Regions from separate parts of the Geobacillus sp. WSUCF-018B genome, predicted to be linked through region 2. Evidence: predicted binding sites of a transcription regulator. Region 2 holds the regulator's gene; each other region holds the start of a gene.

Region 1 (9,855 bases), on a different contig from region 2:
TGATGGTACGCTTGATGGTTGCTTCCGACCAGAAAGGAAATTGTTCTTGCCACTTTGCATAAGAGTTAAACACCCACACATGACCGTCACGAACATTTTGACTTTTATCCAACCAATAATGGATCTGTTGCAAAATGATCGCTTCATTTAACCCAATTACTTTTGCGATCGTCGGTGATACTACCAAAGGTGGCTCATCAAACAAGTATTTGCTTCTGAAATTCTTCATACACATCACTTCATTTCTATGAAAATTTGTTTCCACGTTTCATCGCTTCTCATTTTGTTTCATCCTCCTTTTGGATTTTTAGAAGATCATAAATATAACTTTCCAAAATCGCTTGAATTGTTGTTTCATTTTCTGCAGCATACAATTTTAAACGTTTGCGAACTTCACTTGGGACGTACACGCGAATGGTCGGCATATCTTGTTTTAATTGTTTCATGTTTATCCCCCCTTTCGCTTATATGCCCATTTCATTTGTTAAAATTTAAGGATTTTTTGAAAATCCCTTTACGTTTCATTGTTATACGTTATATGTTATACAACTTAATTATAAAAATAGTCTTGTCCATTTGCAAGACGTTTTACATCCTTTTTTGAATTTTTTTCATCGCTTTTTTATATCATAATCCAATTTTTTGCATTGTCAACATTTTTTGTACATCCATATGGATTATTCGATATCGATACAATAGAAGAGGTTTGCTTCGATTTCTTCCCATTCCTCTCTTAAGATTTCTTCGATCGTATCTTGTTGGAAGATTTCTCTTTGACATTCTTCACACACCATTTTCTGTACTGAATCGATCGCAACAAACACATGTATTCATTTTTTCGCCCCCTTTCTCTTTTTTATACATCCACACCCAATTTTTGTAAATCATATTTTTTTTTCACATGTTCGTGGAAGTGTGCAGGTTTAAAGCACAGAACATTTATTTTTTACCTTTTTGAAGAAAAGGTACTTGATTTTTCCATAAATATAGGACTATGTTAGTGATATGGGAAAGGAAAAGAACGGAGAAAAGAAAGAGAAATGGGTAAGTTTATCGTTATTGTTGTAGTTTGGTATCTTATCTATCGAACTCTAGGTCATACACCTAAATATCCCCTCTCTTGCGAGAATGGTGGTTTGTATGACATGTGTGATTATCCAGAAGATTACAGGATCAATCTTTTTGGATGGATATGGTTGTTTACACCCATCTGGTTTCCATTGGTTATGATCATTATAAGAAATTGGGAAAAATGGAAACGTAAAGTCATCGCTTGTCTTGGATTCATTGGAATAAGCGTGATGGTGTATTTGTCTTTCGTCGATTCTTCTCCTTTTATTTTCACGCCGACCGAGTTAAAAGAGAAAATTGGAAAACAGGTAAAGGATGCTTATTCTAATTATTTTGAAGGAGTTAAATTAAAAGGAGATCATTACGAGCAAGTGATCATTCAGTTCAATCCAAAATTTGATCGATTAAAAGGAAAAAAGCAAAAAGAAATTTACGATCATATCTCACTTGAAATCGTCGATGATCTATGGAAGAAATTTAGTCAGCAACCAAAATACGTCGATAATGAAACAAGAATAAAAGGAGAAGATCAGCAGGAAGTTGAAGATCATCCTTAAATGTGGATGTTTAAATTTTAATTCAAGAAAGAAGAAGGCAATCTCGCCTTCTTTTTTATTCCTTGTAAGCTTCTTCTTTGATTTTACTCCAATCCCGAATGATCGTTTGGACCTTTTCGTTGGCAAATTCGCTTGCTTTTCTTAGCAGCTTTTGTTTTCTTGCTTCTTGCTGTTCTTCTGTCATTTGATAATGAGAAGGATCATGGTACAAGTTTTTTAGGAAAAATTGATATGCTTTCTGTTGTAAGATTGTAAAGACCTCTTCCATGTTTTGAATTTTATCAACCCGTTTGATTAAAATTTTCTGATTTACCCCAAATACTTCTCGGTGTTTTTTCCCTTCATATTGATGTTTTTCTTTACGTACATTTCTTGTTTTGATCGAATCGTAGATCCATACATATAGATACTTTGGAATGATATTTCCATTTTTATCACGTACATTCCCGCCACCGCGGGAAACAAACCAACCTTTTGTTTCTTTATTCATTCCAATCTCCCCCTTTTTTCTTTTGATAACCATTTATTCCCATTCCCTTTTCTCTTACTTTATACCTCCACTTTTCTAATTTGTCAACAAAATTTTCCAATTTCCCTTTTATCGCGATGGATGCTTTGAAATGATCGAGAAAGAAAGGAGAAGAAAAAAATTTTTTTGGAATAGAAAAGTATAAAAAAAACGATGGCGGAAAAAAATATAATCAGAAACATAACATATAACACAAAACATTATAAAACACACGGAGGTTGATGTAAAATGATGTTGAAAGCAGTTCCAGGGGTTTATGCGATCATCAATCGCAACAATCGCAAAATGTATATCGGGAGAAGCAAAAACATTCTCGCTCGCTGTGAAGCACATGCATGGAAACTGAAAACAGGAAATCACGGCTGCGATGAGTTGCAGGAAGACTTTGATTTTGGTAATCAAATTGATTTTGTGGCTTTGTTAGAAATGCCAGGAGCAAGTAATGAAGAGCTGAAAGAGATGGAGCAACATTTTATTTACATTTTCCAAACGTACGATCGTGAACATGGTTACAACAAAAACAAACGACCGACCTCAGCGTCGATTGCCATTTAAGTTGATTGCCATTTGAACAAAACACCGCCGAAAATCCGGCGGTTTTATACATTTCATGAACACAAAACAATGAAGTTTCTTTCCTTGAAAAAAGCTTTGAGCTTAATGCCCAAAGCCTTAGCGTTTATAATATTCTAATTCTAACTCTCGTTCGATATTGTCTTCGATAAGAAGAATTTTCCCTAATTCCAATTCTTCCAGCTCTTTCGCCATTTGTTCTAATCTTTTTTCTTCCATTTTCATCTCTATTGCAATTTCTTTATTCCATGTTTTATAATTATTGTAAATGTATTCAAGTTTTTCAAGTTGAGCGGCAGTGTATGGTCGCTCTTTTTGTGTTACTTCATATCCTTTTTGGATCCAACGTTCCCTTTTTCTTCTTCCTCTTTGTTAAACATCCACTTTTCATCCATGGACAATTCCCCCTTGTTAATTTTTTACACCTAATTATACCATTTATTTCCATTTTTATGCAAAAAACATAAAAAAATAAGAGGCATTATGCCTCGATTTTTTCAAGATGACTCATGAAGTGAGAATATAGTCCGAATAAGTTTTGGTACAAATGAAAACTGATCTTCGGGATCGTGATTCCGTAATGTTGCCGGATATAAAGACGAACATGTTGAATAAATTGCTTTCCTTGCGTTTTATTGAGAATGGATGTTGGTGTAAAAGGATGTAAGTCATCCCACTTGATATCATGCCGAATGGCGATAATCGTGAAAAACATCAATTGCCAAAGTTCTTCTTCCAGATCCAAACGATCAACCTCCTTTTACCTTTATTATAACACATTTTACCAATATTTATGTATTCAAAATACATTACGTTCGAAATATGGTTGCGAACGGTTTTTTCACTGATGAACAGTTCTTTGGCGATTTCCTTCGTCGTCTTATCTTGCACGAGCAATTCGAAGACTTCTTTTTCTCTCTTTGTCAGCAGCGGCTTCGATTGAAACGATTGATCCTTCAACGGTGGTAACCCTCCTTGCTCTCAATGGGCCCGAACTGCCGGATGGGTATTTCCTCGCCATATCGTATGTGAGAGCAAGGGCGGCGGTGACGAAATTTTGCTTATCTAATAGAAAAATAGGTCTTTTTTTCGCCTCCCCACCTGATCAAAGACAAGGGGGCTGGGCAAGCGCAAAATCCCCTCCATGGCTGGCCACGGAGGGGATGAGAGGTTCAACTGTTACGCTTCGTCGCTGCCAAAGAAATCGCGGAACATTTGGATCGTCGTGTCGCGGTTTAACGCGGCGATTGACGTCGTCAGCGGAATGCCTTTCGGGCACGACTGCACACAGTTTTGCGAGTTGCCGCAGTTGGCCAAACCGCCGTCGCCCATAATCGCCCGCAGCCGCTCGGCTTTATGCATCGCTCCGGTCGGATGGGCGTTAAACAGCCGCACCTGCGACAGCGGCGCCGGGCCGATAAAGTTCGACTTGCTGTTGACGTTCGGGCACGCTTCAAGACAGACCCCGCACGTCATGCATTTGGACAGCTCGTACGCCCATTGCCGCTTCCGCTCCGGCATGCGCGGACCCGGACCCAAGTCGTACGTTCCGTCGATTGGAATCCATGCTTTGACGCGTTTTAGCGCATCAAACATCCGGCTCCGGTCGATGACCAAGTCGCGGATGACCGGGAACGTGCGCATCGGCTCCAGGCGGATCGGCTGCTCTAATTTATCAATGAGCGCCGCACATGCTTGCCGCGGCTTTCCGTTAATGACCATCGAGCAGGCCCCGCACACTTCTTCCAAACAGTTCATTTCCCAGGCGACCGGCGTCGTTTTTTCCCCTTTGGCGTTGACCGGATTGCGGCGAATTTCCATGAGCGCCGAAATAACGTTCATGTTCGGGCGGTACGGAATGACAAACTCCTCTTCATATGGAGCGGAATCCGGACGATCTTGGCGCGTGATGATGAACCGAACCGTTTTGTTTTCGCTCATCTTACTTCACTTCCTCTTTCTTTTTGCTGTAGTCGCGTTTGCGCGGCTTAATCAACGAGACATCGACATCTTCGTAATGGAACGCCGGACCGTCTGGCGTATAGCGGGCCATCGTCGTTTTCAGCCATTCTTCGTCATTGCGCTCCGGAAACTCCGGCTTGTAGTGCGCCCCGCGGCTTTCGTTGCGATGGTACGCGCCGAGCGTAATGACGCGGGCAAGCTGGAGCATGTTGTACAGCTGGCGGATAAACGTCGCCCCTTGGTTGCTCCATCTCGACGTATCGGTGACGCTGATGTTTTTATACCGCTCCATCAGCTCTTGAATTTTCTCATCGGTCTTCAGCAGCCGGTCGTTGTAGCGGACGATCGTCACGTTTGCCGTCATCCATTCACCGAGCTCTTTATGCAGCACGTAGGCGTTTTCCGTGCCGTCCATCGCCAAAATGTTTTCCCATTTTTCCTGCTCTTGTTTGACATAACGGTCGTACAGCGTCGACGGCATCGCATCGGCCGATTTCTCGAGGCCGCGGATGTAGCGGACTGCATTCGGGCCGGCGACCATTCCACCGTAAATCGCCGACAGAAGCGAGTTTGCCCCGAGACGGTTGGCGCCATGAATGGAATAATCGCACTCACCGGCGGCAAACAGCCCTTTGATGTTCGTCATTTGGTCATAGTCGACCCATAAGCCGCCCATCGAGTAGTGAACGGCCGGGAACACCTTCATCGGCACTTTGCGCGGGTCTTCGCCCATGAACTTCTCGTAAATTTCGATAATGCCGCCGAGCTTAACATCCAACTCTTTCGGATCTTTATGTGACAAATCCAAATACACCATGTTTTCGCCGTTGATGCCGAGCTTCAAATCGACGCAGACGTGGAAAATTTCCCGTGCGGCGATGTCGCGCGGCACCAAGTTTCCGTAAGCCGGATATTTTTCCTCAAGGAAGTACCACGGTTTCCCGTCTTTATACGTCCAAACGCGGCCGCCTTCCCCGCGCGCCGATTCGCTCATCAACCGAAGCTTGTCATCGCCCGGAATGGCGGTCGGGTGAATTTGGATGAACTCGCCGTTCGCGTAGTAAACGCCTTGCTGATAGGCGATGGAAGCCGCCGATCCGGTATTGATGACCGAGTTCGTCGATTTCCCGAAAATGATCCCCGGGCCGCCGGTCGCCAAAATGACGGCATCGGCAGGGAACGCTTTAATTTCCATCGAACGCAAGTCTTGCGCGACAATGCCGCGGCAAATTTGTTCGTCATCCAAAACGATCCCTAAAAATTCCCAATGCTCATATTTCGTCACAAGCCCCGCTACTTCATGGCGGCGCACTTGTTCGTCAAGCGCATACAAAATTTGCTGTCCGGTCGTCGCCCCGGCGTACGCCGTGCGGTGGTGCTGCGTCCCGCCGAAACGGCGGAAATCAAGAAGCCCTTCCGGCGTGCGGTTGAACATGACGCCCATCCGGTCGAGCATGTAAATGATCCCTGGCGCCGCCTCACACATCGCTTTGACCGGAGGCTGGTTCGCCAAAAAGTCGCCGCCGTAGACGGTATCGTCAAAGTGTTCCCACGGCGAATCGCCTTCCCCTTTCGTGTTGACCGCTCCGTTAATGCCGCCTTGGGCACAGACGGAGTGAGAACGCTTTACCGGAACGAGCGAAAACAACTCAACAGGCACTCCTGCTTCGGCGATTTTAATCGTGGCCATCAAACCGGCCAACCCGCCGCCGACAACGATGATTTTTCCTTTTTTCATGGCTACTCACTCCCTAGAAAATTGCTGCTTTTGCTTCAATGTCCCTCGGTTTGCCTCTGTCGATCAAGCGTTCGTTCGACAAACGGCTGCAGCGCGATCCATCAAGAGCCAACGCAGCGGTTCATGTCATCCAACAGCTGAAATCAATTTTTTACGCAAAAGCCAAAATGGCGCGAATGCCGACAATCGAAAGCGCGACAAAGATGATCATCGTAATGTACGTGAACACTTGCTGTGAACGAGGGGATACCGTTAAACCCCAGCTGACGAAGAACGACCATAAACCGTTGGCGAAGTGAAAGACGGTCGACAAAATGCCGATAATATAAAACCAAAGCATAAACGGATTATCGACAATATTGGCCATCATATCATAATTCACTTCAGCGCCAAACGCGGCTTTCACCCTTGTTTCATACACGTGCCAGACGACAAAAATCAATGTGATAATGCCCGTAATCCGCTGAAGCATGAACATCCAGTTGCGGAAATAGCCGTACTGGCGCGTGTTGAATTTGGCTGTAAACACGATGTAAATGCCGTATACCGCGTGGAACAGCAATGGAAGGAAAATAATGAAAATTTCCAAAAAAATACGGAACGGCAAGTTTTCCATAAACGCAGCCGCCCGGTTAAACGCTTCCGGCCCGCGCGTCGCAAAATGGTTGACGACCAAGTGCTGCACTAAAAACACCCCAACGGGGATAACCCCGAGCAGCGAATGGAGCCGGCGATAATAAAACTCGCGATTCCCTGCCATTATGTAAACCCCCTTTAACGTAAGTAAAAATAAATTCCCCTCGTTACAGGATGGAAATAGAAACGCCTTCCATTTCCATCTTGCATTTGTCACATTCATTGTACTCCCACATTGTACAAGCGTCAAGAAAACATCGTCACAAAGTGTTCAAACATTCTCCGTTCACGTTTTTTGCAAGAAAGAGAGTGCATGCCGGCAGCTGTTTGGCTATAATGGGAAAATGGATAGAAAGAGGGGAACATGATGAGACAGCCATCATTGGAAAAACAGTACGAAACATTTCGATCAATTACCCAATCGGCGTTTGGTGCTGAGCTGCTCCGCCATTCGCTTCTTCCCGAGCTGCTCGGCAAAAACGCCCCGTCCCTTTTATACTGGGCGGGCAGACAGTTGGCGCGTCGCTATCCGCTTCGCGACTTGGAACAAATCGCCGCTTTTTTTGAGGAGGCCGGCTGGGGAACGCTGACGGCCGGCGAAGAACGGAACGACGAGCTGCCCATCGAGCTGTCCGGCTCTATCATCGCCGCTCGCTTTTCCTTGTACGGCAGCTGCTCGTTTCAGCTCGAAGCCGGATTTCTTGCCGAACAGATTGAGCAGCAAAAACGTCTTGTCACCGAAGCGGTTGAACTGCCGGCCAAGCGAGCCGGCCAGGCGCGCATTTTAGTCAAATGGGACCGGAAGCAGCCCATCGAGTAACGAAAGGGCGTCCCGGCTCGGCCGGACGCCCTTTCGTTTCCGTTTGCAGTTATTCATGCAGCTTCTCATAAATCTTCTCCGCCACCGCCCGCGGAATGTTCGCCTGTTGCAGCTCTTCCACCGTCGCCTCTTTCATCTTTTTCACCGAGCCGAAATAATTCAAGAGTGCTTTTTTCCGCTTTTTCCCAACACCCGGGATGTCATCAAGCACGGAATGGAACATCGTCTTCTGCCGCGCCTGGCGGTGGAACGTGACCGCAAACCGGTGCACTTCGTCTTGAATGCGCTGCAATAAATAAAACTCTTGGCTTTGCCGGTCAAGCGGCACGACCGTTGGCGGGTCGCCGACCAAAAGCTCAGATGTGCGGTGTTTTTCGTCTTTCGCCAGCCCGGCCAGCGGCACATCGAGGCCAAGCTCGTTTTCCAATACATCCCGCACCGCCGACAAGTGGCCTTTACCGCCGTCGATGATGATCAAATCGGGAAGCGGCAATCCTTCTTTCAACACGCGCGTATAGCGGCGGCGCACAACTTCGCGCATCGTTTCATAATCGTTCGGTCCCGCCACTGTTTTTACCTTATATTTCCGGTATTCTTTTTTCGCTGGCTTGCCGTCAAGGAACACGACGAGCGCCGAGACCGGATCGGCCCCGTAAATGTTCGAGTTGTCAAACGCCTCGATGCGGCGCGGCGCTGGAATGCCGAGGCGCTCTCCGAGACGCTCGATGGCTTTGATCGTCCGTTCTTCGTCCCGCTCGATGAAATAAAATTTTTCTTTCAGAGCAATGGCCGCGTTTTGGCTCGCCAGCTCCACAAGCTCTTTTTTCTTCCCTTTTTTCGGCTGGACGACGGCTACGCCGAGCAATTCACGGGCAAGCTCCCCGTCAATGTCGGACGGGAGGACGACTTCTTTCGGCTTCAAATGATGCGCTTTCGCATAAAACTGGCCCAAAAACGTCAGCATTTCCTCATCCGGGTCTTGGTAAAGCGGGAAGATCGACACGTCGCGCTCAATCAGCTTTCCTTGGCGGAGGAAAAACACTTGCACGCACATCCAGCCTTTGTCGTACGCATAGCCGAATACATCGCGGTCGATGAAATCATTGAACATCATTTTTTGCTTTTCCATCGTCATCTCAATCGCCGCGATTTGGTCGCGGTATTCTTTCGCCCGCTCAAATTCGAGCGCTTCCGCCGCCTCGTGCATTTTCTCGGCCAACTCCCGCTTTACGTCTTCATAGCCGCCGTTTAAAAAGCGGACGATTTGTTCAACCATCGCCTTATTTTGTTCGTCCGACACCGGGTTGACGCACGGGGCGAGGCATTGGCCCATATGGTAATACAAACAGGCGCGCGAAGGCATCGTCGAACATTTGCGGAGCGGATACAAACGGTCGAGCAGCTTTTTCGTTTCGTTCGCCGCCTGCACGTTCGGATACGGGCCGAAATATTTGCCGCCGTCTTTTTTCACTTTGCGGGTGATGAGCAAGCGCGGATGTTGTTCCGCGGTGATTTTAATAAACGGGTAGCTTTTATCATCCTTGAGCATGACGTTGTATTTTGGATCATGCTTTTTGATCAAATTCATCTCCAAAATGAGCGCTTCGGCGTTTGACGAGGTGACGATGTATTCGAAATCGGCGATTTCCTCCACAAGCCGCTGCGTTTTGCCATCATGCGTCCCGGTAAAATACGAACGGACGCGCGCCTTCAACGACTTCGCCTTGCCGACGTAAATGACCGTTCCGTGTTTGTCTTTCATTAAATAGCAGCCCGGCTGTTCCGGGAGCACGGACAGCTTTTCCTTCAGCCGCTCGTTCATTGGCCATCACCTCACTGCTCCATCAACCCATTCGTACAGCGTAATCGTCCCATACACCGGATCAGCAAGCAAACTGGAACGATACGTTTTCACTTTGCGCACATGGCGGGAAACATCGATCCCTTGAGCCTCGAACCCTTGGACAAC
Region 2 (9,855 bases):
CAAACATATTGCGCTCCAAATTTTTGCCGACGCGGCCGGCAAAATATTGCTTTAAGCCAAGTTCCAGGCGCGAAAATGACAGCCGTTCGGTGATAAATTCGACTTGCTTGCGGCAAATCGCCTTCAGCGGCGCTTTCGCGTATTGATGCTCACGAAGCAGTTCGACAATTTTTTCTGCCCGATGGCGGTAATGCGACGCCACATCGTCATTCAACAAATAAATCCAATAGCGGACCATGCCCCATCCCCCATTTCTGTTCATCTATTTTCTATTATAGAAAAGGAAAGGGGAAAAATATGTCTATTAACGGCAAGTTTTTTCACTAACATTGTCGATTTTTGTTTGCGGTGGCCATGCGGCCGCAAACAGGCCAACACGTCACGAGCAAGCCTTTGATTCTCGATTCCCCCCGAAAATACGTGACCAAGGTGCAGCCATCTTTCCCAAAAACAAGCTGCCCCTGCAACAACGCAAGGGCAGCTTTCCCGATTACTTGCCGAGCAATGCTTTCACGCGGCGGACGACGTTGTCAACGGTAAATCCATATTCCGCCATAATTTTCTCTCCTGGAGCAGAAGCGCCGAATCGGTCGATGGCCAAAATGTCGCCCTCGGCGCCGACGTAGCGCTCCCAACCGAGCGACGCGCCCATTTCAATGGCGAGCCGCTTCGTCACGGCCGGCGGAAGCACTTCATCGCGGTACGATTTTGGCTGCGCTTCGAAGCGGTCCCACGATGGCATGCTGACAACAGCGACGTCGATGCCATCGGCGGCGAGCGCTTCCTGCGCTTTCACCGCCAAGCTCACCTCCGAACCGGTCGCCAACAGCAGCGCCTCCGGAGCGCCGTTTTTCGCCGGTGAAACGACGTACGCGCCTTTTTTCACGCCTTCATACGCCAACTGAGCGGTTGTCGGCAATGTCGGCACATCTTGACGCGTCAAGACGAGTGCGGTCGGCTTGTCCGTCGACTCGAGCGCCAGCCGCCAGGCGGCCGCCGTTTCGTTCGCGTCAGCCGGCCGGATGACTGACAAGTTCGGCATCGCCCGAAGCGAAGCGAGATGTTCGATCGGCTCGTGCGTCGGGCCGTCTTCCCCGACGGCGATGCTGTCGTGCGTCAAGACGTAGATGACCGGCAAGCCCATGAGCGCCGCCAGCCGAATCGCCGGACGCAAATAGTCAGAGAACACGAAGAACGTGCCGCCGAACACTTTCACTCCGCCATGAAGCGCCATGCCGTTTAACGCCGCGCCCATGGCAAACTCGCGCACGCCAAACCAAATGTTGCGCCCTTCATAGCTGTCCGGCAAGAAGTTGCCGCCGCCTTTGATAAGCGTTTTGTTCGAGCTTGCTAGGTCAGCCGAACCGCCGAACAGCTGCGGCACCGCTTTGGCAATGGCGTTGATCACTTCCCCGGATGACGAGCGGGTCGCCAAGCTTTTGCCCGCTTCATACACCGGCAGCGCCGCCTCCCAGCCATCCGGAAGCTTGCCTTCGATCGCCTGCTTCAGCTGGGCGGCCAATTCCGGATGCGCCCGCTCGTAAGCAGCGAAGCGCTCATTCCACTCCGCTTCTTTTTTCGCACCGGCCTCTTGCACCGTTTCCCGGAAATGAGCGTACACTTCATCCGGCACGTAGAAATCTTCGGAAAACGTCCAGCGGTACGCTTCCTTCGTCAGCTTCGCCTCTTGGGCGCCGAGCGGAGCGCCGTGGACGCCGGACGTGCCCGCTTTATTTGGCGCGCCATAGCCGATCGTCGTTTTCACTTCGATGAGCGTCGGCCGGTCAAGGTCCGCCCGCGCCTCCTCGAGCGCTTTGGCGATTTCTTCGATGTTGTTGCCATCGTCGACGCGCAAATATTGCCAGCCGTACGCTTGGAAACGTTGGGCGACGTTTTCCGAGAACGACAGGTTGAGCTCCCCGTCAAGGGAAATGTCGTTCGAATCATACAGAACGATCAAGCGGCCGAGCTTCAAGTGGCCGGCGAGTGACGCCGCTTCGCTCGCCACTCCTTCCATCAAATCGCCGTCGCCGCAAATGGCGTACGTATAATGATTGATGATCTCAAACCCGTCGCGGTTGTATGTAGCAGCCAAATGCCGTTCCGCCATCGCCATGCCGACCGCCATCGCGATCCCTTGGCCGAGCGGGCCGGTCGTTGCCTCCACCCCTGGCGTATGGCCGTATTCCGGATGCCCCGGCGTTTTGCTTCCCCATTGGCGGAACTGTTTCAAGTCGTCCATCGTGACATCGTAGCCGCTTAGATGAAGCAGGCTGTAAAGCAGCATCGACCCGTGCCCAGCGGACAAAACAAACCGGTCGCGGTTAAACCAGTTGGGATTCGCTGGATTATGGTTCATAAATTTCGTCCAGAGCGTATACGCCATCGGGGCCGCGCCCATCGGCATGCCCGGGTGCCCGGATTTCGCTTTTTCGATCGCGTCAATCGACAGCGTTCGAATGGTGGTAATCGCTAATTCTTCGATCGAATGCGCCATTGTTTTCCTCCCTTTCATCAACATGGTGTCATCTACTATCATATAGAAAATCGAACGGCTTGTACAACGTTATTTTCCGGGCCCCTCTTCCGACCGTTTAATGGAGGCGCCGCCGCTGACTTTCCTTCAATTTTTGCGGCGTCACGTCGTGGCCGTTTGGGTCGATGACCGTCACCGTATGAAGCATATCGGTCATCGCCTTGCGGAACGCTTGAATGTATTCCCGGCGCAGCTTCGCCTGTTCCAGCGTCTCCTCGGCCGACAAGCCGCCGGTTTTCGCTTTTTTCGCCAGTTCATTAATGCGGGCTAATTTATGTTTGGCAAGCATGAGTCATCTTCCCCTATCTGCCATGGTATCGTTTTGTTTTATCTTATCCGATGAAACGGGAAGATGGCAACGATGGCGCTCGCCCGCCTTCGTTTGCCGTCCGTCGCTCGACGGACGGACGCATCATATGGTCAATGCCGCTCCTGCTGCCCGTCCATATATTCTTGGTAGCGGCGATGGACGGTCGCTTTGGACGCCTCGTAACCGAAGCTTCGGAGCGTGGCGGCGATCTCCGCAAACGTTAAGCCGTGCCCGCGCAGGCGGACGATTTCTTCAACCGGCAGCTCGACCCGGTCGCGCCCGGCGTTCTCGCCGCGCCGCGTCAAGTTCCGGTCCGGCCGGTAGCCGCGCTCGACAGCCCGCCGCATGCCGCGGCGAATTTTGGCGTTATGTATTTTCCGCTGATACTCTTCGACAATGGCGATGATCGACAGCACCATTTCATCGGCCTCTGACAGCGGCATCTCCCCGCGATGGCTGGCGCTGTAAATTTTCACGCCCCTCTTTTTCAGGCAATGCAGCACCGCCATGCGCGCGTGGCCGCGCCCGAGCCGCGTTTCATCTTGAATGAGCAAAGCATCAACTTGATGTTCTTCGCAAAGCGACAACAGCTCCAACACGCCGTCGCGGTCGGCTTCATAGCCGCTCGCCTGTTCGGCAATCACCTTGACAACTTCAAAGCCACAGTCGGCCGCCAGCTTCTCGAGCTCGGCCCGCTGCCTGGCCAGCGACGTTTCCTGCTCCGCTTTGTCCGTGCTGACGCGGCAGTAAATGACTGCCTTCATGGCCATCCCTTCCTTCTGTCACCGGTTGACGGCCAATGAGCCGCCATGCTTTGATTTTAACACAGGAATGACGATTTGTTCCCCTGCTGTAAGGCGCGGGCCCGACAGATGGTTTACCTCCACCACCCAGCGGATAAACTCGCCCGGCGTCAGTCCATGCTCCTCTTCATACTGCCTCGCCAACCCCCAAAGCGTGTCGCCGGAAGCCACCGTTACGGTCATGTATTCGTTCGGATCGACCGGATCGCCGGCGTAAACGAATGCAGCCAGCATCAGGGCGAGCAAGACGGAAAAAACGACATAGTGCATCAACCCTTTTTTCATATTCTCCACCCCACCTAGAATGTTTGTTCGCTTTTTTCTTTAATTATAATCAGGAACACTTGTTTGTGTCAACAAAAAAACTCGAACTTATGTTTGTTTTTTCATCTGCTCCGTGCTATAATAAAAACAAATGATGTGGCAAGAGGTGTGAAAAAGGATGACAAAACTGTCCAAACGGCAGCAGCAAATTTTAGAGTTTATTAAGCACGAAGTGAAAACGAAAGGCTACCCCCCATCCGTCCGGGAGATTGGGGAAGCGGTCGGTCTGGCGTCGAGCTCCACTGTTCACGGCCACCTTGCGCGCCTGGAGAGCAAAGGATACATTCGCCGCGACCCAACCAAGCCGCGCGCCATTGAAATTTTGGACAGCGATGCGGAAACAGCGGGGAAAAAAGAGGAGATCATTTCCGTGCCGATCATCGGCAAAGTGACAGCCGGCCAGCCGATCACCGCGGTCGAAAACATCGAGGATTATTTTCCGCTGCCGAAGCGGCTCGCCGCCGGGGAGGAGCAGCTGTTTATGCTTGAAGTGATGGGCGACAGCATGATCGAAGCCGGCATTTTAGACGGCGACTACGTCATCGTCCGCCAGCAGTCATCGGCCAACAACGGCGACATCGTCGTCGCCATGACGGAAGAGAATGAGGCGACAGTGAAGCGGTTTTTCAAAGAAAAGGACCATATCCGCCTGCAGCCGGAAAACGCCCACCTTGAGCCGATCATCGTTCGCGACTGCACCATTCTTGGCAAAGTGATCGGCGTGTATCGCCTGATTGACTGACCGGCAGAAGGGGCTGCGCTGTCGCTCTCACGCTGCAGCCCAGCCGGCCATCATAACGACAAAAAAAGCTGTCCCCACTTGGACAGCTTTTTTCATGTTTAATACAGTTCCATATATTGATCCAATTCCCATTGATGAACCGTCGTCCGGTACATATCCCACTCGATTTCTTTCGCCTCGACGAAGTGCTCAAACAAATGTTTGCCGAGCGCTTGAACGATCACCTCGTCCGATTTTAAATTGTCGAGCGCTTCGATGAGCGTGGCCGGCAAATCGACAATGCCTTCTTCAAGCCGCTCTTCTTTCGTCATGACGTAAATGTTTCGGTCAACCGGCGCCGGAGGAGTGAGCTTGTTGCGAATGCCGTCAAGCCCGGCCGCCAACAGCACGGCCATCGCCAAGTACGGGTTCGCCGCCGGATCGACGCTGCGCACTTCAATGCGCGTGCTCATGCCGCGCGAAGCCGGAATGCGGATGAGCGGGCTGCGGTTGCGCGCCGACCAGGCGACATAACATGGCGCCTCGTACCCCGGAACAAGCCGCTTGTACGAGTTGACCGTCGGGTTGGTGACAGCTGTAAAGTTCGGCGCATGCTTCAACACGCCGGCAATAAACTGCCGGGCCGTATCGCTCAACTGCAAATCGCCGTTCGGATCAAAAAAGGCGTTTTCGTTGTTGCGAAACAGCGACAAGTTGCAGTGCATTCCCGAACCGTTAATCCCAAAAATCGGCTTCGGCATAAACGTCGCATGCAGCCCATGTTTGCGGGCGATCGTTTTGACAACGAGTTTAAACGTTTGAATGTCGTCGCACGCTTTGATGGCATGGGCGTATTTAAAATCGATCTCGTGCTGGCCCGGGGCAACTTCATGGTGCGACGCTTCAATTTCAAAGCCCATCTCCTCAAGCTCAAGCACGATATCGCGCCGGCAGTTTTCCCCTAAGTCGGTCGGCGCCAAGTCGAAGTAGCCGCCGCGGTCGTTCAGTTCCATCGTCGGACGGCCATTTTCATCGAGCTTAAAGAGGAAAAACTCCGGTTCCGCTCCCAAGTTGAACGCCGTAAAGCCGAGCGCTTCCATCTCTTTCAACACGCGCTTTAAATTGTAGCGCGGGCAGCCTTCAAACGGCGTGCCGTCCGCATTGTAAATGTCGCAAATAAAGCGGGCGACTTTTCCTTTTTCCGATGTCCACGGGAAGATGACAAACGTGTCCAAATCCGGATACAAATACATGTCCGATTCTTCGATGCGGACAAACCCCTCGATCGAAGACCCGTCAAACATCATTTTATTATTGAGCGCTTTCTCAAGTTGGCTGATCGGGATTTCGACGTTTTTGATCGTCCCCAAAATATCGGTGAATTGCAGGCGAATGTACTTGACGTTTTCTTCTTTGACGATGCGCATAATGTCTTCGCGCGTATATTTTGCCATGATTGAAACTCCTCCCCCGGCTCCGAAATCATTTCTCAATCCTTAGTGAAAGAAGCGAGCGAGATCTCCTTGGCGAAGCGATGCGCGCTGAAACCGTCCGGCCTGCAGCAATTCATTCCGCAAAATTTCGCGCAGTTCTTCGTCCGACAGCTTCGGTTTCCCCACTTTTTCGACCTTTTCCGGCTGCTCATGGCGCCCTTCTTGCCGGGCGGCGAAAATTTGCTTGATGCCGGCGAGGTTTACGCCTTGGTCAATCAAGTCTTTAATCTCGAGCAAACGGTCGATGTCGTTGAGTGAAAACAGCCGCCGGTTGCCCTCGGTGCGCGCCGGCGTGACGAGGCCGTGCTCTTCGTAATAGCGGATTTGGCGGGCGGATAAGTCAGTCAGCTGCATCACGATCCCAATCGGAAACAATGGCATGGAACGACGAATATGACTGCTCATGCCAATTCCTCCTCGCTTTTGATACCTTCATTTTACCATAATGTCAAGAAAACAGTCAATGATGCGTCATATTTTCTCACAAACAAATGAGCTGTTGCTCAAGCAGACGGTGGACGGCTGAACAAATGGCGATTTTGACGTGTGAATACGTCAGCCCGCCTTGCACGTAGGCGACATATGGGGGCCGCAGCGGCCCGTCTGCCGTCAGCTCGATGCTCGCGCCCTGCACGAACGTGCCGGCCGCCATGATGACTTTGTCTTCATAGCCCGGCATCTCGCTTGGGTGCGGGGTAAAATGGGCGTTGACTGGAGAAGCGGCTTGGATGGCTTGACAAAAAGCAACCATTTGTTCTGGATCGTCAAAGCGGACCGATTGCACAAGGTCCGTGCGCTTCTCCTTCCACGACGGCGATGTCGAAAGCCCGATGCGCTCGAGCATCGCCGCCGTAAACACCGCTCCTTTGAGCGCCTGGCCGACAATGTGAGGGGCGAGGAAAAACCCTTGGTACATCTCCGGCAACGCATACAGTGACGGACCGACTTCCGCTCCGATGCCCGGCGAGGTCATCCGGTAAGCGCATGCTTCGACGTATTTTTGCTTTCCGACAATATAGCCGCCCGTTTTCGCCAAGCCCCCGCCCGGGTTTTTAATGAGCGAGCCAGCCATCAAGTCGGCGCCGACATGGCACGGCTCTTTCTCCTCCACAAACTCGCCGTAGCAGTTGTCGACAAACACGACGACGTCGGGTTTAATCGCTTTGACAAAAGCGATCATTTCCGCGATTTCATCCACCGTAAACGACGGACGTGTCGCATAACCGCGCGAGCGCTGAATGCCGATCATTTTCGTCCGCTCGTGGAGCGCGCCGCGAACGGCTTGAAAGTCAACGGAACCGTCCTCCGCCAGCGGCACGCTCCGGTAGCGGATGCCGAACTCTTTCAGCGAGCCGACGCCGCGGCCGCGGATGCCAACGATTTCCTCAAGCGTATCGTACGGAGCGCCGGTGATGTAAAGCAGTTCATCGCCCGGGCGCAAAACGCCGAACAAAGCGATGGCAATCGCGTGCGTGCCGGAGATGATTTGCGGGCGCACAAGCCCCGCTTCCGCCCCGAATACGTCGGCGTAAATGCGGTCAAGCGTATCGCGACCGATATCGTCATAGCCATACCCGGTCGACGGAATGAAATGCCCGTCGCTCACTTGGTGGCGGCGGAAACTGTCGAGCACGCGATATTGGTTCGCATCGACAATCCGGTCGATGCGCCGATGGATCGGCGCAATTTGCCGTTCGACTTCCTCAACGAGTGCAGCGATCATTTCCCCATGTTTCCATTGTGTCCAAAACATCGATGAACCCTTTCTACCGTTGGAATGATTGCAATTCCCCATACAAGGGGTGCGCTGGCAGCACGTACCCTTGACAGTCGTACGTGCCCCCCTGTTCATTATAATGCCATTCGTGCAAAATGGTGTCCGATTTTAGCTGGGCGAGCAGTTTTCCTTCCCCGCTCGGGATCGATACGTCATAATGAACCATCTGCTGTTTCACCGCTTCTTCAAGAAAATAACGAAGCCGGTCAATGTCAGCCGCGGAAAGCGCGCTGATCATGATGGAAGCAGTCGTTGTCGGAATGAATTCCGACGCTTTTTGATCGCTTTTATTGTACACCGTGGCCATCGGAATGGAAGAAGCCCCTAATTCAGTGAGCAGCCGCAACACCGTTCGCTCGTGCGCAACGTAATCCGGATGAGACGAATCGACGACGTGAAGCAACAAATCGGCTTCCGTCACTTCCTCGAGCGTCGAGCGGAATGCGGCGATAAGCGTCGTCGGCAAGTCTTGAATGAACCCGACCGTATCGGTGACAAGCACCGTATAGCCGCATGGCAAGACGCATTTGCGCGTCAGCGGATCAAGCGTGGCAAACAGCAAGTTTTCCTCGAACGAATCGGCGGCGGTCAGCCGGTTGAAAATCGTCGACTTGCCGGCGTTCGTATAGCCGACGAGCGCCACTTGAAAGGCTCGGTTTTTTTGCCGGCGCTCGCGGTACCGCCCGCGGTGCTCGGCGACGCGCCGCAGTTCCGCTTTAATGTCGTCAATGCGGCGGCGAATATGGCGGCGGTCGGTCTCAAGCTTCGTCTCCCCCGGCCCGCGCGTGCCGATGCCGCCGCCCAAGCGAGACAGCGCCTCCCCTTGGCCGCTAAGGCGCGGCAGCATATATTCGAGCTGGGCGAGCTCGACTTGCAGCTTTCCTTCTTTTGAGCGGGCGCGCTGGGCAAAAATGTCTAAAATGAGCTGCGTCCGGTCAAGGACTTTCACCTCGCCAAGCAGGTTTGTCAAATTGCGCGCCTGGCTTGGGGAAAGCTCGCTGTTGAAAACGACAAGATCCGGTTCGAGCTCCTTGACAAGGGCGGCGAGCTCTTCCGTTTTTCCTTTGCCGATATACGTCGCCGGATGCGGCGCTTCGCGTTTTTGCGCCAGTTCGGCAACCACTTCGCCGTTTGCCGTCGCCACGAGCGACGCGAGCTCTTCCATCGAATAGCGGAACCGTCCGTCGTCTACACCAGCCAGCTGACAGCCGACGATAATGGCTTGTTCACGGGTCATGGCATCCCCCTTCCTTTCCTCGCGGCGAACATGTTCTCTACGTTCATGATACCAAATCCCATCATCGGTCTGCTAGTTCGTTCCAAAAAAATGATTGATTTTCCGCCGCTTTTGCCTCTACAATGATACAAGAACAACGCACGGAAAGGAACAGCAAGAATGACGTGGGAAGTATTGAGCATCATCGGCACGATCGCCTTTGCCATTAGCGGGGCGATCGTCGCGATGGAAGAGGAGTACGATTTGCTTGGGGTGTACATTTTGGGAATCGTCACCGCCTTTGGCGGCGGGGCGGTGCGCAATTTGCTGATCGGGGTTCCCGTGTCGGCGTTATGGGAACAAGAGCCGCTCTTTCTTGTCGCTTTGGCGGCCATGACAGTTGTGTATTTGTTCCCAAAGCAAATGCTTCCGCCGTGGAAGCGGTGGGGCAACTTTTTTGACGCCCTCGGGCTGTCGGCGTTCGCCATTCAAGGAGCGCTGTATGCGGCGAAAATGGGGCATCCGTTAAGTGCGGTCATCGTCGCCGCGGTGTTGACCGGCAGCGGCGGCGGCATCATCCGCGATGTGCTCGCCGGACGGAAGCCGCTCGTGCTGCATGCGGAGATTTACGCCGCCTGGGCGATTTTGGCCGGCCTTGCCGTCGGGTTGAAATGG
Region 3 (9,855 bases), on a different contig from region 2:
CGCAACTCTTTACGGCTCTAGGGCTGGAGCCTCCTCCAAAGATTCTAGGCATCCACCCTCGCGCCTAGATACACGCCCGAAGTGTGCCCAAATGCCTCCGATCCCTTTTGTATCAAGGGGCGAGAGGCATTTTGTTTGCCTAGTGACTGTCGAACTCGGGTTCAAGAAACAGAAGAAAAACTGTCAAAAATGGATTTAGAAAGACAAAAAGACTCATTGATGCTGCAAAAACATATTTTCACCCAACAAATGGAGCTGGAGTTGATGATGGAAAAGGTCACGAGTTTTGCCAGTGAGATCAAACATCTCTCGAACCAAATCGCCGATTTAACCCGATCGCGGAATGATCCACCCAAGGAATCGCCAAATGACGATACAATGGAATTGAAGGAGATGCTGTCCCAACTCATGGAGCGGTTAACGGCATCCTCTGATGAGAAATCGAAAGAACCAGCAACATTACCGATCCAATCAGCTAAACCCTTTTCAACAAACATGCAAACGGGAAAGATGCCGTCATTCACCAACAGTTTTTTGAAATTACAGGATTTTATGGATGGAAATAACCAACCCATTGTCGTCTCACCTGTGAAACGCAAAGAAACACATGCATCCCATCTATATTCGCAAAAATCGATCCCAATCAAACGCGTCCGAATGGAACATCCGTCTTCCCATCACCGCCTCCCATTTCAGCATTCATCACCACCTGCAGAGGATGAGGACAATCGATTGAATATCAGCGTTCAGAACGATCATACTGATCCAAATCCAGGAAAACGCTCAGACGCTTCAAGGCTGGAACAGAAAAAGGACCACCAGTTGTTTACACAGACAGATGAAGTAAGGTTTGAAAGCACTCATAAAGCAGCGGACCCGTTAAAAAACGAGGATGAACGACCTAACAAAACAGACCCAAACATGGAAATCAAAGAGAAGCAGGAATCTCTAGTTTCTCCCGGCGGCCAAGAGGCGGTGACGCAAGATCCAACATCGGCATCCGACATTTCAGCCGACGGGCAGCAATCAGATTCCGAAACCTATGAAGTGGCGGCATTCCTTCCTTCCGCCTCTGTTTTGATCCAAGAAGACGCCATCATTCATGGAGAAGACTCTTTTATGAGGGAAGGGAAACCGTCAAAATGGGGATTATGGTCGCTATTCAAAAAGACGAAAACATCTCAATAGCGAAGAGGCGGGAGTATTCCCGCCTCTTCGCTTTGGATTCAAACATCACTGTTTTCCCGCACAGAATGGACACTGCGCATCAGCTCAGCGCCTGTTCGAAGGACGCGATCGCCGAATTTGGTCCGCAGCTGTTCGATGGTCTTCCAAAGTTCTTCCATTTTTACTTCCTCTTCATAATGAAACAAATCGAGCTGCTTTCCTTCTTCCCGTTCGTCAAACACATGAAGTGCGGCAACGCCAAGAAGCCGCACTGGGCGTCCGTCCCAATGCTTTTTCAACAGCCGCGCCGCCGTCAAAAAGAGGTCGTCCGCCGTTTGCAACGGCGCCGCCTCGGTTTGGCTGCGGGTGATTGTATGAAAATCGTGGTAGCGGATCGTCAACTGGACAGTCCGCGAGACACCCCGCTTTTGTTTCATCCGCGCGCTGACAGATTCGGCCAGCTTGCGCAAAACGGCCCGCAGTTCTTGTTCGTCGTCCACATCGCGCGGCAGCGTCGTTGAGTTCCCGACTGATTTCCATTTCTCCGCCGCTGCTGGATCAACCGGGCGCGGGTCGATGCCATTCGCCCGCTCGTAAAGACGCAGGCCATAGACGCCAAACGCCTGCTCAAGAAGCGCCCGGTCGGCGTTCGCGATATCGCCGATCGTACGCATGCCTAGAGCCTGCAGTTTCTTGGCGGTTTTGTCGCCAACACCATGCATCTGTTCAGCCGGAAGCGGCCAAAGGACATGCGGGACGTCGCGTTTGCGCAGCACCGTGATGCCGAGCGGCTTTTTCATCTCGCTTGCCATTTTGGCCAAAAACTTATTCGGGGCGATTCCGATGCTCACCGGAATGGACAGCTGCCTCAACAGCCCATGCTGAATCTGACGGGCCACAACCAGCGGATGAGCGGTTGACGCCCAGCCCGTCATGTCCAAATAGCCTTCATCGATCGAGGCGCGCTCCAACACAGGAGAGAAACGCTCGAGCCATTGGAATAAGCGGTGGCTCATCTCACGATAAAAGGCAAAATCCGGCGAGCGCACAACGAGCGACGGACAGCGCTTCTTCGCTTCTGTAAGCGACATCGTCGTATAGATGCCAAACTGCTGTTTCGCCGCATAACTGGCCGCCAGCACGATCCCCCTCCGCTCTTTTGGATCCCCCGCCACAACGACCGGCCTTCCCCGAAGCGACGGGTCGCGGGCAATCTCGCAACTGGCGAAAAACGAGTTGCAGTCGATATGAAAAATGATCCGTCCGCGGGATTCACGCCCTGTTGACATACCCTTTCCCTTTCTTTTCTCCATTTTCTTCTTCATTGTACCAGATCATTTGTTCGTGAAAAACAGCCCATTCTCCTACATGCAGAAAGTCTTTTGATGTCTCACGGGGTCGGTTTAGAGAGCTTTAACGAGAATACTGCGGCATCAAGGAATGTTCGCAGATTTCATCTGTCGAACACGTTTTGCACCCCCAGCGGCAAAATGAGCCCAAACGCAAGGATGATCCCATGAAAAGAGGCTCTCATCATGTTTGCTTCCTCCTTTCCCCTTGCAGCCAGCGATAGACCGAAGCCGCATCCGCTTCATCCGCATCGACGACGCGGGCGCGGGCGCCAAGCGGCATGACGGCAACGGAAATGGTCGCCAGCCGTTTTCGCTTTTGCCACCACGTCGCTGATGTTTCAAGCGATTGAACGTGACGTTTCAAGACATACGTCGTCGTTTGCCGAAACCACCCGCTTCGAAGCGCGAGCTGCTTCGACGAAAGCGCCCATCCTGCGATTTGAAAGCGGCGGATGCCGATCCATGCCCCGAGCGGCAGCACCAACAACACAGCCGCCCCCCATGGGCGTTCTATATATGCCGCCAAGATGGCGGGAATCACGAGCCAAACAAGCGGACGAAGCATGTAACGGCGTTTCGCGCGCTTGGGCAATGGAGAAAAGGAAACGCCGAGGTCGTACTCGGGCAAACAAGCTTGCATGATCGACGCAACTCTCCTCTTTTCCACAAGCGGACAAAGAACAACATCCCCTGTTCCGCCGCCATCGAGCCTCCCCCCCAGCATGAATCAAAGACACAGAGGCGTAGCCAAACAAACGGCGCAGCCAATTCTCATGAATCACGATGCCTTGGACGCGGGCAACTGGGACGGACACCGCTTTTCGTTCCAGCCATCCGCGAGCAATCACAATCGTGTCTTCTTGTTTCCGCACGACAAACGAAGCGTACCGGATCATGTTTTGTACGATAGCTACTCCATAAGCGGCCAAGAGAAGCGACAGGATGAATAGGGCAATAAGCAATCGTCCATGTCCGTTCCATGTCGACTGAAGATCGCGGATCAGCGCCTCATATGGAATGAAGTCGCCTAATTGCGACAAAAACCCACATAAAGCGGCAACCACGCCAAGCGCTCCACCGCTTGTCAACGAAGCCACCCCTATTTCTTTTGCCGATAAGGCAAACAGAGCACGATGTGGACGGTTCGCGGATGGTTCTGGATGGGCGGCGGCTCCCACCTTGTGTTTCGCCTGTTCCACGCATCGTTGCAGGCAGCGGGCTTCTTCCTTTGATATGGCCCGAAGCGTCACTTCTGCTTCACCGAGGGCATCACCCGCCGCCTCAACATGTACTTGAACCACTCCCGCCATCCGTTGCCATATCCCCTCTGTCACTGAAATCCCATGGATGCGCTCGAACGGAATCGAACGTCTTTTGCGGACAAACACGCCTTCCTCCACGAGCAAGCGGTCTTCATCCCAAGCGTAGGTAAAGCGGAGCCAAGACAGAACCCCCATCACCACCGTGTATACGACAGCCGCCAGCGGCACGATGAAATCCCGCCAAGAGAAGCGGTTCAGACTGCCCGCCACCATGATCACAAGGAGCGGAACGACCATGTTTTTCAGTTCTTTTCCGACTCCCGCCATAATCGCAACGGGATGAAGGCGGCGTCTAGGCGTCATCTTCATCCACCACCTTCGCCCACTCGGCAATCAAGCGGCAAAGCCGTTCTGCTTCTTCCATCGGAAGAGCGGGAATTTCATGAGCGGCCGCCGCTGTGAACACCGCAATGGAAGCCAACCCGTACCGCTTGAGAAGCGGACCTTGCCGCACATCGACGTACTGAACGCGAGCCATCGGGATCAAAGTCCGTCTCGTAGACCAGACTCCTCGCTGAATGTCAATCTCTTCTTCACGAATGTCATAGCGCCAACGTCTTTGGCGCAACGGCGGGAGCCAGACGACCCATACAATGGCTTGCACCATCCAAACGCCGGCCAACACTATCAATAGCCAAGGAGGAGCATGGAACTGCGAGAGCAGCCATATGATTCCCCCGATCGCCACACCGGAAGCCAATGCCACAAGCGCCCCCGTGAGACGCCACACGGTGACCGCTTTTGATGAAATGGGTTTGCCTCTATGAGGAAGCATTCTCTTAATCTCCTTTTTGCACATCATTTCTGTTTCCAGTATAACAAAACATTTCCATGTTGGTGATGCCTTTTTTCGACAATCGTTGACAGAACAACTGAACTATTATATTCTGAAATTATCTTTTTTGCTTAACCGCATAAAAGCAAAAAAGCACATCTATGAATCAACATTAGAGCAGAAAGGTTGTTGTCAACATGGAACAATCCCGTCCTCAGCTGCAAAAAGGACTATTGCCCCGCCACGTTCAGCTGATCGCGTTAGGAGGGATGATCGGCACCGGCATTTTTAAAGGAAGCGCCGAGGCCATTCATATCGCTGGACCAAGCGTCGTGCTCACGTACTTGATCGGCGGCGTGCTGTTGTTTTGGATTATGGCTGCACTGGCCGAGATGGCGATCGCGTATCCGGGTTCGAACGTTCAACATTTGATCCGCCGGGCGTTTGGCTTTCGCCTGTCATGGATCGTCGGCTGGCTGTATTGGATCAATTGGACGTTGGTCACTGTTGTCGAACTGCTGGCTGCCGGCAGCTTTCTGAACTATTGGGTTCCGTCTGCGCCGTTATGGCTGCTTGCCCTCCTGTGCGCGTGTCTGATCATGGGGTTGAATCTTTTCCCTGTGAAGTATTACGGGGAAGCGGAATTTTGGCTGGCCGGCCTGAAAGTGGCGGCGCTAGTGGTGTTTATCGTGCTCGGGGCGGGCGTATGGGCTGGCGCGATCCCAAGCGGCATAAGCGGCTCGTTTCCGTCTACCAGCGACGGCGGATGGTTTCCGCACGGGTTTGCCGGAACGCTCAGCGCCTTGCTTATCGTGATGTTTTCCTATGGAGGAGCGGAGCTGATCGGGGTGGCGGTGACGGAGATGAAAGACGCCGAGCAGGTGCTGCCGCGCGTCATTCGCACCACAATCTGGCGGGTTGTCGGCTTTTATCTTTTGCCAATGGCCATCATTTGCGGCATTATGCCATGGAACACCGTTTCGGAAACGAACAGCCCCTTTGTCCAAGTGTTGGAAGCGATCGGGTTGCCCGGCGCGGCCCATGTCATGAACGCGGTGTTGCTCATTGCCGTCTTATCGGCGGCCAATACAGGCGTCTATGCGACTTCTCGGTTGCTGTACACCATGGCTGAACAAGGAGAAGCAAGCCGCCGCTTGCAGCGGACGACGAAACACGGGGTTCCGCTGTACGGGATGGGCATGGTCGCCATCTGCATCGCCGCTGGCGTGATCGGCGCCTACTTGACGCCCGGGCGGATCATCGGGGAATTGATGACGATTCCTGGGTTTACCGTGCTCATCGTTTGGATGATGATCGGCGCCGCTCAGCTGAAGCTGCGGCCGCACTACAAAACGAAGCCGTTTTTCCGAACGAAAGGGTTTCCGTACACAACGATGGCGGCGGTCGGGGCGCTCGGGGCGATTTGGCTTGGCTTTTTGCTTCAAAGAGAGCATCGAATCGGTTCGCTTCTCTGCGTGGCCGTCTTGGTTCTCTTATTCATCTATTCCACTGTCAAAGAAAAGCAGCATCAAGCAACAAAAGCGCCCGGGCGAACGGCGTAACCAAACCGCCTCTTTTCGCTCGGGCGACAGCTAGAGACGGGCGTCCTTCCATCATAGACGGCGCCCGTCTTCCTTTTTTCGTGTCCAACCGTTCCCACGATATTCGTCCCATGCCCGCCAGGCCATGGTCGCCATGCCGAGCGCGAGAATCAGCGCCTGTCCGTCCATCCGGTGTTCCGTCCATAAGTGATGCCCTGCCGCTCCGATGCCGTAAAGCACCCAAACCACTGAAAACCACATAACTCCCAACCAAAATCTCCGCATCGTTTCTCCCTTTCTTTCTCCCGTTTTCCCGATCGCTCCGTAAGACTCAGGCGAAGCCGCCTATATTGTCTATTTTTTGAAAAAATAGGGGATTTTCGTATAATTATACCACAATTTTCACAAATGAGCCGAAAAAAACAAGCCATTCCCCTATGCTCCAAGGGAAATGGCTGCGCGTTTTGCGGAAACACCGATGATGATTCGTTAGTTGGCCGGCGACAGCTCGTCTTCGGTCACCCATTTGTGGTTGGTCACTTTTTGACCAGTTTCCGTATCGATGTAATCGACCATATACACCGTCGTTTGTTTCGCCGAATCAATGACTGCTTTGGCCCCTTTCATCCCTTCCATGTGATCGGCATTCAAGACGACTTCATCGCCCGGCTGGAACGGTTTGTCTCCGGCGTTTTCGATTTCTTCGTGAATGACCCATTTATGGTTTTTCACTGGGTCCCCGCCTGTAGTTGGGGTGTATGTGACCGTATAGACGATCGTGTCAAAGGCACCGGTGACAGTCGCCTTGGCTCCATCCATTCCCGGCATATGGTCGGCATGGATGATGACTTGGCTTCCAACCGGATACTTTGGTTGTTTCGCCTCCTTCAATCCGGCCGGCACCTCTTTGGAGCCCGAGTGATTCATTCCTTCATGCCCGGTGTGAGAAGCTGTATGTTCCTTTGGCGCTTTGTTGTCGTTGGCACCGGTGCAGGCCGATAACAAGAGCGCTGCCATAACTGAAGTTGTTCCCAATAACATTTTCCAGTTTTTCATCGTTTTCACCCTCCTTGCCTTGTTAGCATACCGGACATTTGTGCAGATTTTGTGGAGATGGCCTTGGATTTGCCGCTAAAGGCCGTATGGCGCCTAGGCTGACTGTCCTTTCGGGCGGGGGCTGTTTCACCCCGCTGCTTTTTGCCCTATCTTTCGCCAGACGAACCACAAAAGAACGATCGATGCAACAGCGAGCATCAGTTTGCCCGCCCAGGCGGCCTCGAGGAATTGATGGACGGCATACGCTTCCATCCATAAAGCCGGGAGCTTGCCGAGCGAGCTAGCCGTTGCAAACACAGAAAGAGACGTGCGGCCGATGGCAGCAACGAACGTCACCGCTCTTCCATTTGACCCAAACGCCTCTCTTTCCGAAAATGGTTATGACTTGCGCCCTTCCCATTTGTAGCCGACGCCCCAGACCGTCTGCAAATATTCGTCCACTGGGAACCCCGCTTTCCGCAATTTTTCGCGGATGTTTTTCATGTGGGAGTCAACGGTCCTCTCTTCCGTATCAGCGAGATAGCCCCATAGCGATGCGATGATTTGCCCGCGGCTGAACACCTGATTCGGGTGCTTTAACAGCAGCCCCAAAATGGCAAATTCTTTCGGCGTCAACGCAATCGGCTTATCTTCGTAGCGGACCGTATGTTCCTCTTCGTCCCATACAAGCCCGGCCGCGCGAATGGCGGAACGACCGCCAGCTGTACGGCGCAGCACCGCTTCAATGCGAGCAAGCAGTTCCGCCTCGTCAAACGGTTTCGTCACATAATCGTCCGCTCCGATTTTCAATCCTTGGACAATATCCGCCGTCTCATCGCGAGCGGTGACCATCATGATCGGCACATTCGAAAACGATCGAATGCGGCGGCACGTTTCCCATCCGTCGAGTTCTGGCATCATGACATCAAGCAGCACCAAATCGGCGTGATGGCGCCGCAAATAGTCAATGGCTTCCGCCCCTGAACGCCGTTTCACGCAACGGTAGCCGTTCGGCGCTAAATACAATTCCAATAAATCGAGCATCCGCTCTTCATCATCAACCAACAGCAAGGTATACATCGTTATCCCTCCGGCAGCGTAATGAGGATGGTCGTTCCTTTTCCTTGTTCGCTTCTAGCGGCGATCGTTCCCCCGTGCGCCTCGACGATTTCTTTGGCAATCGCCAAACCGAGTCCGGTCCCGCCGCTTGTCCGCGACCGCGATTTGTCAACCCGGTAAAACCGCTCGAAAATCCGGGGCACATCTTCCGGCGGAATGCCGGTTCCTTCATCGGACACGGCAATGACGATTCCTTGCTTTTGAAGGTGAACGGCGACGGCCACCGTCGTGCCGGAAAACGCGTACTTTCGTGCATTGTCAAGCACGTTGATCATCACTTGCTCGAACCGCTGCCGATCGATCGCGGCCATGACCGAACCGGGGCACTGGCACACAAGCGACAGCGATTTTTCCTGAAACGCGGGGCGCAGTTTTTCACACAATTTTGTCAAAAACGAACAAAGATTCGTCGGCTGCTTTTCAATCTGGAACGAGTGTTGCTCCAGTTTGGCTAATTCAAACAAATCTTTGACCATCTTTTCAATCTTTTCCGCTTCTTCGTAAATGATCGCCATATAGTTCGCCCGCTGCTCCTCAGACAGATGCGGACGCCTAGCAATGTCGGCGTATCCTTTCACATACGTCAGCGGCGTGCGCAATTCATGAGAGATGCTCGCTAAAAATTCGCTCCGCTCTTGTTTCAAATACGCCAAATCGTTGGCCAGCGTTTGAATCGCTCTCCCGAGTTGCGCCAGCTCGTCGTTGCCTTTCATCTCGAGGCGGACGGAAAAATCCCCCCGGCTGAGCGCCTCGGTCGCCTGTTTCATGCGAAGGAGCGGCATCGTGATGGCGCGGGAGAAAAAGGCGATGGTCAACACGGTGATCGCCACCGACAGCACGCCAACGACGATAAAATGATGCTTCAGTTTATACACCATCGTCCGGATCGAGCGGGTGTCTTGAAACATATACACATATCCCCTTGTTTCCCCCCCGATTTGAATCGGGCTGACGGCAGCGATATGCGACGCCCGCTTCCAGTCGGTTTCGACCATCATTCCCCGCCGGGGAATATGGCGGCCGTTCGTTAAAGGAATGAGGCGCTTGGCAAACGGAACAATGCCGCTAGACGCCGATACAATCCGGCGCCGGGCGTCCGTAATGGCGACATCGGTTTCCGCCTCTGATTCCATCATCACGACATGCGCCAACGTCGTTCGATCGTAATTTTTTTCCAATACATTGCGGTGGCTGTTTCCGCGCGCCAGAAGCTGCGCGAATTCTTCCTCGATGCGCGCATGGACGAGCGTAGCGTAGAGGGAAACGAACAGCACCATTTCAATGGCCAAGACAAAGGCAAAAAACAGCATGCCGAGTTTCCATGACAGTTTTCGCACGGATTCCTCTCCTCATCCATCAAGCCCGAGTGTCATTTCAATTTTACTATTTTATTTGGCAAATGTGCAGAAAGTGTGGAGATGCAGCTTTGCGCCACGCCAAGGCGTCTTGTCCCGCCAAGGAGACAAACCTTGACGGATGCGTCTTTTTCCTTCTTCCTTTATACTTAAGAAGCAGACTGTGCTCATGTAGAGACGACAGAAAGG

Evidence for each region. Region 2 encodes LexA, which represses DNA repair genes until DNA is damaged. Its sites were predicted from a motif close to CGAACATATGTTCG; they were not measured.
Region 1: a site for LexA is predicted at 6,495-6,508, ahead of sdhA (succinate dehydrogenase flavoprotein subunit). Genes of this name have one in related genera too.
Region 3: a site for LexA is predicted at 2,499-2,512, ahead of CV944_RS14655 (DNA polymerase IV). Genes of this name have one in related genera too.

What each region holds. Positions count from the first base shown of each region.
Region 1 is NZ_PIJF01000002.1:108,265-118,119, forward strand. It holds gene CV944_RS01480 (hypothetical protein) at 1-265, opposite strand, end outside; gene CV944_RS17245 (ribbon-helix-helix domain-containing protein) at 279-446, opposite strand; gene CV944_RS01485 (hypothetical protein) at 1,041-1,628, shown strand; gene CV944_RS01490 (hypothetical protein) at 1,684-2,118, opposite strand; gene CV944_RS01495 (GIY-YIG nuclease family protein) at 2,386-2,712, shown strand; gene CV944_RS17825 (hypothetical protein) at 2,830-2,955, opposite strand; gene CV944_RS01500 (hypothetical protein) at 3,212-3,475, opposite strand; gene CV944_RS01505 (helix-turn-helix domain-containing protein) at 3,445-3,690, opposite strand; gene sdhB (succinate dehydrogenase iron-sulfur subunit) at 3,910-4,671, opposite strand; gene sdhA (succinate dehydrogenase flavoprotein subunit) at 4,673-6,430, opposite strand; gene CV944_RS01520 (succinate dehydrogenase cytochrome b558 subunit) at 6,582-7,190, opposite strand; gene CV944_RS01525 (YslB family protein) at 7,434-7,886, shown strand; gene uvrC (excinuclease ABC subunit UvrC) at 7,936-9,708, opposite strand; gene CV944_RS01535 (nucleoporin-interacting protein) at 9,715-9,855, opposite strand, start outside.
Region 2 is NZ_PIJF01000001.1:169,016-178,870, reverse strand. It holds gene sirA (sporulation inhibitor of replication protein SirA) at 1-238, opposite strand, end outside; gene tkt (transketolase) at 491-2,497, opposite strand; gene CV944_RS00895 (DUF896 domain-containing protein) at 2,595-2,825, opposite strand; gene CV944_RS00890 (YneB family resolvase-like protein) at 2,957-3,610, opposite strand; gene yneA (cell division suppressor protein YneA) at 3,629-3,934, opposite strand; gene lexA (transcriptional repressor LexA) at 4,092-4,715, shown strand; gene glnA (type I glutamate--ammonia ligase) at 4,814-6,148, opposite strand; gene CV944_RS00870 (MerR family transcriptional regulator) at 6,191-6,592, opposite strand; gene CV944_RS00865 (methionine gamma-lyase family protein) at 6,669-7,940, opposite strand; gene hflX (GTPase HflX) at 7,954-9,201, opposite strand; gene CV944_RS00850 (trimeric intracellular cation channel family protein) at 9,361-9,855, shown strand, end outside.
Region 3 is NZ_PIJF01000061.1:130-9,984, forward strand. It holds partial or broken gene CV944_RS17715 (IS1634 family transposase) at 1-68, shown strand, start outside; gene CV944_RS14650 (hypothetical protein) at 136-1,188, shown strand; gene CV944_RS14655 (DNA polymerase IV) at 1,227-2,456, opposite strand; partial or broken gene CV944_RS17720 (LysE/ArgO family amino acid transporter) at 2,630-2,701, opposite strand; partial or broken gene CV944_RS14665 (PH domain-containing protein) at 2,701-4,144, opposite strand; gene CV944_RS14670 (PH domain-containing protein) at 4,134-4,616, opposite strand; gene CV944_RS14675 (amino acid permease) at 4,814-6,178, shown strand; gene CV944_RS14680 (hypothetical protein) at 6,230-6,418, opposite strand; gene CV944_RS14685 (YdhK family protein) at 6,647-7,213, opposite strand; gene CV944_RS14690 (hypothetical protein) at 7,340-7,549, opposite strand; gene CV944_RS14695 (response regulator transcription factor) at 7,592-8,272, opposite strand; gene CV944_RS14700 (sensor histidine kinase) at 8,275-9,648, opposite strand.